DNA from 2 places in the Streptomyces sp. NPDC033270 genome. Region 2 is predicted to be linked to the other one. Evidence: riboswitches for the same ligand, from Rfam matches in the RefSeq annotation. Region 2 holds a riboswitch; the other holds the start of a gene.
What was found. Region 2 has a riboswitch for cobalamin ahead of metE (5-methyltetrahydropteroyltriglutamate--homocysteine S-methyltransferase). Riboswitches for the same ligand answer to the same signal wherever they lie in the genome.
Positions count from the first base shown of each region.

Region 1: it holds a riboswitch for cobalamin, as region 2 does, so the genes downstream of both, ACZ5XZ_RS34155 (cobalamin biosynthesis protein) here and metE (5-methyltetrahydropteroyltriglutamate--homocysteine S-methyltransferase) in region 2, are expected to answer to the same signal.

Region 1 covers NZ_JBVIRA010000033.1:67,728-71,284, forward strand. The annotation lists gene ACZ5XZ_RS34145 (caspase family protein) at 1-349, opposite strand, end outside; gene ACZ5XZ_RS34150 (hypothetical protein) at 355-792, opposite strand; cobalamin riboswitch at 997-1,145, shown strand; gene ACZ5XZ_RS34155 (cobalamin biosynthesis protein) at 1,266-2,252, shown strand; gene ACZ5XZ_RS34160 (cobyric acid synthase) at 2,249-3,557, shown strand, end outside.
Region 2 covers NZ_JBVIRA010000001.1:482,786-486,342, forward strand. The annotation lists gene metE (5-methyltetrahydropteroyltriglutamate--homocysteine S-methyltransferase) at 1-1,867, opposite strand, end outside; cobalamin riboswitch at 2,033-2,254, opposite strand; gene ACZ5XZ_RS02235 (3-hydroxybutyryl-CoA dehydrogenase) at 2,446-3,315, opposite strand; gene aceB (malate synthase A) at 3,312-3,557, opposite strand, start outside.

The DNA of each region.
Region 1 (3,557 bases), on a different contig from region 2:
CCGTGTCCTGCCAGGAGACGGTGGTGTGGCTCTGCCGGGGCACCGAGGCGCCGACCATCAGCTGCAGATCGCCGCCGTCGCTGCGGACCCGGCCGTGGCCGGAGAAGTGCACCAGCAGCAGACCGCGCGCCTCGTCGGCGGCGGTCTTGAGTGCCTGCCCCAGCTCCCAGGGCTCCGTGGGGCGGCAGACCGTGACCTCGTCGGCGGTGAACAGGTCGGTGGCGGTCAGTGCCCGCCGCAGCTCGGGGGCGTTGTCCTCCACCGCCGGCAGGCGGGGCAGCGTGGTGTAGTCGTGGACACAGACCAGCAGCGCCCGGTTGATCTTTCCCCGCGCGTCGTATTCGGACATCCGGGTCAGCCCTCGCCGGTGCCGCCCCCGCGCGTCGGTCCGCCCGGATCGGGGCGTTCGGTGTCGCCGACCGCCTGCAGCTCACCGCCCGTGCCGGCGTCGACGGCGGGCGCCTCGCCCTCGGCCCGCTCCTCCTTGCGGCGCCGCAGCCACTCCCGCAGGGCGATGCCCAGCCCCTTGGTGACCTCGGCGGCGACCGCGCCGACGATCACCAGGATCAGGTCGTCCACTCCCACGGCCATGTCGCCCGGTCCGGCCGAGTCGGCACCGCCGGTGTCGGCCGCTTCGTGGGCGGGGCGCGGCCGCTGCTCCCAGGCGTGTTCCCGGCGGCTCAGCCAGGGTTCGCGCTCCAGCCACACCTGGAGGTCGTCGATGTCCTGCTGCGGATTGTTCGTCCCCGTGATCCTGATGCGGATCTCGTGATGACCGGCGTTCTCCGGCATCCCCCAGCCCCCTTCCGGCGGCCCCTTCGCCACCGTGCAACTGATAGTGACGTGGGATCAGGGGCACAGGCAACCGTCTGTGACGCGGCCGCCACCCTGTGGCGTGTGCCACAGCGCCTGCCACGGGGCAGCGTCGCAGGTCAAGGACGAGTTGACGGGCCTTCGCAGGGCGTGGTGGACTGCCGGAGCCAATCGGCGACAGATGAGGAAGTCCGGTGAGAATCCGGCGCGGTCCCGCCACTGTCACCGGGGAGCGTTCCTCCATCGAAGGCCACGGTCCGCCTCGCGTACGCCTGACGGCGTACCAGGACTGGAAGGCCGGGGGCCACGCCGATCCGGGAGCCAGGAGACTCTTGTCGCCGTCACGTCGAGCCAGGGCGCGGACCCTGAGTGAGGACATACCGCCATGCCCGGCCGCCCTTCGAGAGCACCACTGCACGCCCCCGCAGGGCCCCTCCCGGCGGCCTGACCCGATGCGCGGCGAACACGCGGGATACGCGTGCGGCGCGGCCCTGGGCTTTCTCGCCGACCTGATCGCGGCGGATCCACGGCGCGGCCATCCGGTGGCCGCGTTCGGCCGGGCCGCGGGCGCAGTGGAGCGCCGACTGTGGCGTGACCACCGCGGGTACGGCGCGGCACATGCCGTGCTGTGCGCGGGCGGTGCGGCCGCCGGGGCCGCCCTGTTGCAGCGCGCCGCGGGGCGCTCCCGCGGCGCCCGGGTCGTGTTGACCGCGGCGACGGTCTGGGCGGTGCTGGGCGGCACCTCGCTGGGCCGGGAGGCACGGGCCGTCGGCGGGGCGCTCACGGCGGGCGACCTGGACGTGGCGCGGGAGCGGCTGCCGCATCTGTGCGGGCGTGATCCGCAGGCGCTGGACGGGCCGCAGCTGGCCCGTGCGGTGGTGGAGTCGGTCGCCGAGAACACCTCGGACGCGGTGGTGGGTGCCCTGGTGTGGGGCGCGCTCGGCGGGGTGCCCGGCCTGGTGGCGTTCCGGGCGGTGAACACGCTGGACGCGATGGTGGGTCACAAGTCGCCGCGCTACCGCCGCTTCGGCTGGGCCTCGGCCCGGCTCGACGACCTCGCCGGCTGGCCCGGCTCCCGGCTGACCGCCGCCCTGGCCGTGCTCGCCGGCCCCGACCGGCGTGGCGCGCTGCGGGCCTGGCGGGCGGACGGCGGGGCGCACCCGAGTCCCAACGCGGGCCCGGTGGAGGCGTCGTTCGCGGGTGCGCTGGGCGTACGGCTGGGCGGCACGCTGGCGTACGCCGGGCGGGTCGAGCACCGCCCGGTGCTCAACGGCGGGGCGAGGCCGGTCGCGGCCGGCGACATCGAGCGGGCGGTACGGCTGTCGCGGAAGGTGAGCGCGCTGGCGCTGGCGACGACGGTGGCGGGGCGGCTGGTGGCGGGCGCGGTGCGGCACAGAAGCGCGGCGGCGCGCCGCGGGAGCGGGAGGAAGAGCCGGTGAACGGGCGGAGCAAGGCGTCCGGCGGGACCGTCGGCGGGGGCCTGTTGGTGGCCGGTACGACGTCGGACGCCGGCAAGAGCGTGGTCACGGCGGGGATCTGCCGCTGGCTGGTGCGGCAGGGCGTGCGGGTGGCGCCCTTCAAGGCGCAGAACATGTCGCTGAACTCGTTCGTCACGCGCGAGGGCGCGGAGATCGGCCGGGCCCAGGCGATGCAGGCCGCCGCGGCGCGGGTGGAGCCGACCGCGCTGATGAACCCCGTGCTGCTCAAGCCGGGCGGCGACCGCAGCAGCCAGGTGGTGCTGCTGGGCAAGCCGGTCGGTGAGCTCAGTGCCCGTGGGTATTTCGGGGGGTCGTCCCCCGGGGGAACGCCGTATGCGGGCCGGCGGGAGCAGTTGCTCGGCACGGTGACCGACTGCCTGGCCGAGCTGCGGCGTACCCATGACGCGGTGATCTGCGAGGGCGCCGGCAGCCCCGCCGAGATCAACCTGCGGCGCACCGACATCGTCAACATGGGCATCGCCCGGGCCGCCCGGATACCGGTCGTCGTGGTCGGCGACATCGACCGCGGCGGGGTGTTCGCGTCCTTCTTCGGCACCGTCGCGCTGCTGTCGAAGGAGGACCAGGCGCTGGTCGCGGGGTACCTCGTCAACAAGTTCCGGGGCGATGTGACGCTGCTGGAGCCCGGCCTGGAGATGATGCGGCGGCTGAGCGGGCGGCCGACGCTGGGCGTGCTGCCGTTCGCGCACGGGCTGGGCATCGACGAGGAGGACGGCCTGCGGGTCTCGCTGCGCGGCGCGGTGCGCGAGAGCGTGGTGGCGCCGCCGCACGGCGCCGATGTGCTGCGGGTCGCGGTCGCCGCCGTACCGCTGATGTCGAACTTCACGGACGTGGACGCGCTGGCCGCCGAACCCGGCGTGGTGGTGCGGTTCGTGGACCGGGTCGAGGAGCTGGCCGACGCGGACCTGGTGGTGCTGCCGGGGACCCGGGGCACCGTCCGGGCGCTTGCGTGGCTGCGCGAGCGCGGCCTGGCGGACGCGATCGCCCGGCGGGCCGCCGAGGGCCGCCCGGTGCTGGGCGTCTGCGGCGGCTTCCAGATGCTGGGCGAGCGCATCGAGGACGAGGTCGAGTCGAAGGCGGGCACGGTCGAGGGGCTGGGGCTGCTGCCCGTACGGGTGCGGTTCGCGGCGGAGAAGACCCTCGCGCGGCCGGTCGGGCAGGCGCTGGGCGAGCCGGTGGAGGGGTACGAGATCCACCACGGCGTCGCCGAAGTGACCGGCGGCGACGAGGCGTTCTTCTCCGATGACC
Region 2 (3,557 bases):
GCAGGGTCTCGCGCAGCGCCGGCTCGTCCACCTGGATGACGGACGTGCCGGCCGCCTCCAGGTCGCCCACCTCGTCGCGCAGGGCCAGGGCGACCTGGCGGGCGGTGTCGCCCAGGGGCTGGTCGTCGCGGACGAAGGACCAGGCGAGCATGGTGACCGGGCCGGTCAGCATGCCCTTGACCGGGCGGTCGGTGAGGGACTGCGCGTAGGCCGTCCAGCGCACCGTCATCGGCTCGGGGCGGGAGATGTCGCCGGCCAGGATCGGCGGGCGGACGTAGCGGGTGCCGTAGGACTGGACCCAGCCGTGCTGCGTGGCGAGGTAGCCGGTGAGCTGCTCGGCGAAGTACTGGACCATGTCGTTGCGTTCGGCCTCACCGTGGACGAGGACGTCCAGACCGGCCTTCTCCTGGAAGGCGAGCACCTCCTGGATCTCGGCCCTGATCCGCTCCTCGTACCCGGCCGGGTCGATCCGGCCCGCGCGCAGGTCGGCCCGTGCGGTGCGCAGTTCGCCGGTCTGCGGGAAGGAGCCGATGGTCGTGGTCGGCAGCAGCGGCAGGCGGAGGTGGGCGCGTTGGGCCGTGGTCCGTTCGGCGTAGGGCTGCGAGCGGCGGGCGTCGCTCCCGGTGATCGCGCCGGTGCGGGCGCGGACGGCCGGGTCGTGGGTGATGGGGGAGTTGGCCCGGGAAGCCAGGGCGGCCCGGTTCGCGGCCAGTTGGGCGGTGATGGCGCCGGTGCCGCGGGTCAGGCCCTTGGCGAGGGTGACGATCTCGGCCGTCTTCTGCCGGGCGAACGCGAGCCAGCGCAGGACCTGCGGTTCGATGTCCCGCTCGGCCGCCGTGTCGAGGGGGACGTGCAGCAGTGAGCAGGAGGCCGACACGTCGACCCGGTCGGCCAGGCCGAGGAGGGTGCCGAGCGTGGCGAGGGACTTCTCCAGGTCGTTGGCCCAGATGTTGCGGCCGTTGACGACGCCGGCGACCAGTCGCTTGCCCGGCAGTCCGCCGACGGCCGCGAGGGCCTCCAGGTTGGCGGCGGCGGCCTCGGTGAAGTCCAGCGCGAGCCCCTCGACCGGAGCCTTGGCCAGCACGGGCAGGGCGTCGCCCAGGCGGTCGAAGTAGGAGGCGACGAGCAGCTGGGGGCGGTCGGTGAGGGCGCCGAGTTCGCGGTAGGCGCGGGCGGCGGTGTTGAGCTCGGCCGGTGTGCGGTCCTGGACGAGGGCGGGCTCGTCCAGCTGCACCCACTGGGCGCCGGCGGCGCGCAGGTCGGCGAGGACCTCGGCGTACACGGGCAGCAGGCGGTCCAGGAGGGTCAGCGGGTCGAAGCCGGCGGCCACGCCGGGCGCGGGCTTGGCCAGCAGCAGATAGGTGACGGGACCGACCAGGACCGGCCGGGCCGTCAGACCCAGTGCCAGGGCCTCCGTCAGCTCGGCCACCTGCTTGCCGGAGTCGGCGGTGAACGTCGTGTCAGGGCCCAACTCGGGCACCAGATAGTGGTAGTTGGTGTCGAACCACTTGGTCATCTCCAGTGGCGCGACATCCTGCGTGCCACGCGCCATCGCGAAGTAGCCGTCGAGTGGATCGGCCGCGACGGCGGCCCGGTGGCGGTCGGGGATCGCGCCGACCATGACGGTGGTGTCCAGGACGTGGTCGTAGTACGAGAAGTCGCCGGTCGGGACCTCGTCGAGGCCGGCCCCGGCCAGCTGCTGCCAGGTGGTGCGGCGCAGTTCGGCGGCGGTGGCGCGGAGGGCGTCGGCGGTGACGCGGCCCTTCCAGTAGCCCTCGATCGACTTCTTCAGTTCCCGGTCCGGGCCCTGGCGCGGATAGCCGTACACGGTGGCGTGTGCTGCCGCGGCTGCGGACTTGGTGTTCACGGAGATCTCCTTCGCGAGACGAATCCCTGAGATCCCGGCGACGGGACGAAGGCGCGAAGGGGTGGCGAACCGTGCGGGACGACCTCGCGCGACATGGCGCGGTCATCCGCCTGGTAGGTACGCCGACCCGCCCTCGAGGTCACCGGGATATCCGGATGCGAGTCGTTCGCACCCGGGCAGATGGCAGGTCTTCGGACTCGCGGGCACGTCCTCACGGGGGAGGACACCTAATGGCCGTCGCTTCCCAGGCCCTCTCGTCGGACCCAGTGCGTATGACGGCGGTCGTTCCCGCTCACCGCTGCGGGGCAGTCCCGGATTCCCACCGGGTTCCCTCTTGCGACGCATCCCGCCTGGCGGACGGGGCGAACCAGCTGCACTGGTCAGCCTAAGGGCCGTCCGGTGACGCGGGACGTCCAGGTCCCTCATTCGGAAGGTGAGGTGAGACACGCGGTCGACAGGTGTGAAGCGCAACGAGGGCGGGAAACGCCGCACATGCGTTTCCCGCCCTCTTGTGAGCAGCCGCCGGATCCCTCACCGGCGGCGCGTCCGGGCCCCTCAGCCCGGCCGGACCAGACCCCTCAGTTCTGGTCGTACTGGTGGAACCCCCGGCCGGTCTTGCGGCCCAGCAGCCCCGCCTCGACCATCCGCTGGAGCAGCGGGGGAGGGGCGTAGAGGGGTTCCTTGAACTCGTCGTAGAGCGACTCGGCGATCGAGGCGACGGTGTCCAGCCCGATCAGGTCCGCGAGTCTGAGCGGCCCCATGGGGTGGGCACAGCCCAGCTCCATGCCGGTGTCGATGTCCGCTGCGGTGGCGAAGCCCGACTCCGCCATGCGGATCGCCGCGAGCAGATAGGGGACGAGCAGCGCGTTGACGACGAAGCCGGCCCGGTCCTGGGAGCGGACGACCGTCTTGCCCAGGACACCGGTGGCGAAGTCCGCCACGAGGGTGACCGTTTCCGGGGCCGTGTGCAGGGAGGTCACGATCTCCACCAGCGGCAGCACCGGAACGGGGTTGAAGAAGTGCAGTCCCACGACCCGGTCGGCGCGGCCGGTCGCCATGCCCAGGCGCATGACGGGGAGGGAGGAGGTGTTGGTCGCCAGCACCGCCCCGGGATCCTCGACGATCTTGTCGAGGGCGGCGAACACCTCCGTCTTGGCGTCGGCGTTCTCGACCACGGCCTCGATGACCAGCTGACGGTCGGCCAGGTCCGCCAGGCTGCCGGTGAAGAGCAGGCGGGCGAGGGCCTGCCGGGCCGCGGCCGGCTCCAGCTTCCCCCGCTGGACGGCGCGGTCCAGCGAGGCGGCCACCCGCTCCCGCGCGGCGCGGGCGGCCGTGGCGTCGGCCTCACAGACCACGGTGTCGAGACCGGCCCGCGCACACACCTCGGCGATGCCCGCGCCCATCTGGCCGCCGCCGACCACCCCGACGCGCTGGATGCCCGCGCTCATGACCGGCTCTCCGCGTTCCGCACGAGGTGGCGGGAGTAGGCGTCCGGGGTGAAGAAGCTCGGCAACTCCCGGGCCAGCGCGTTGCGTTCGAACAGGTCCCGCACCGCGTCGAGGGCCGCCCACGGGTACTCGGCGCCGAGCGCGGCGAGCTCCTCGTCGAGCAGCCGCAGGACCGTCTCGCGGTCGACGACCCGGTGGCGCAGCCACTGCCAGATCTGCACGCGGGCGATCTCGGCGGTGGC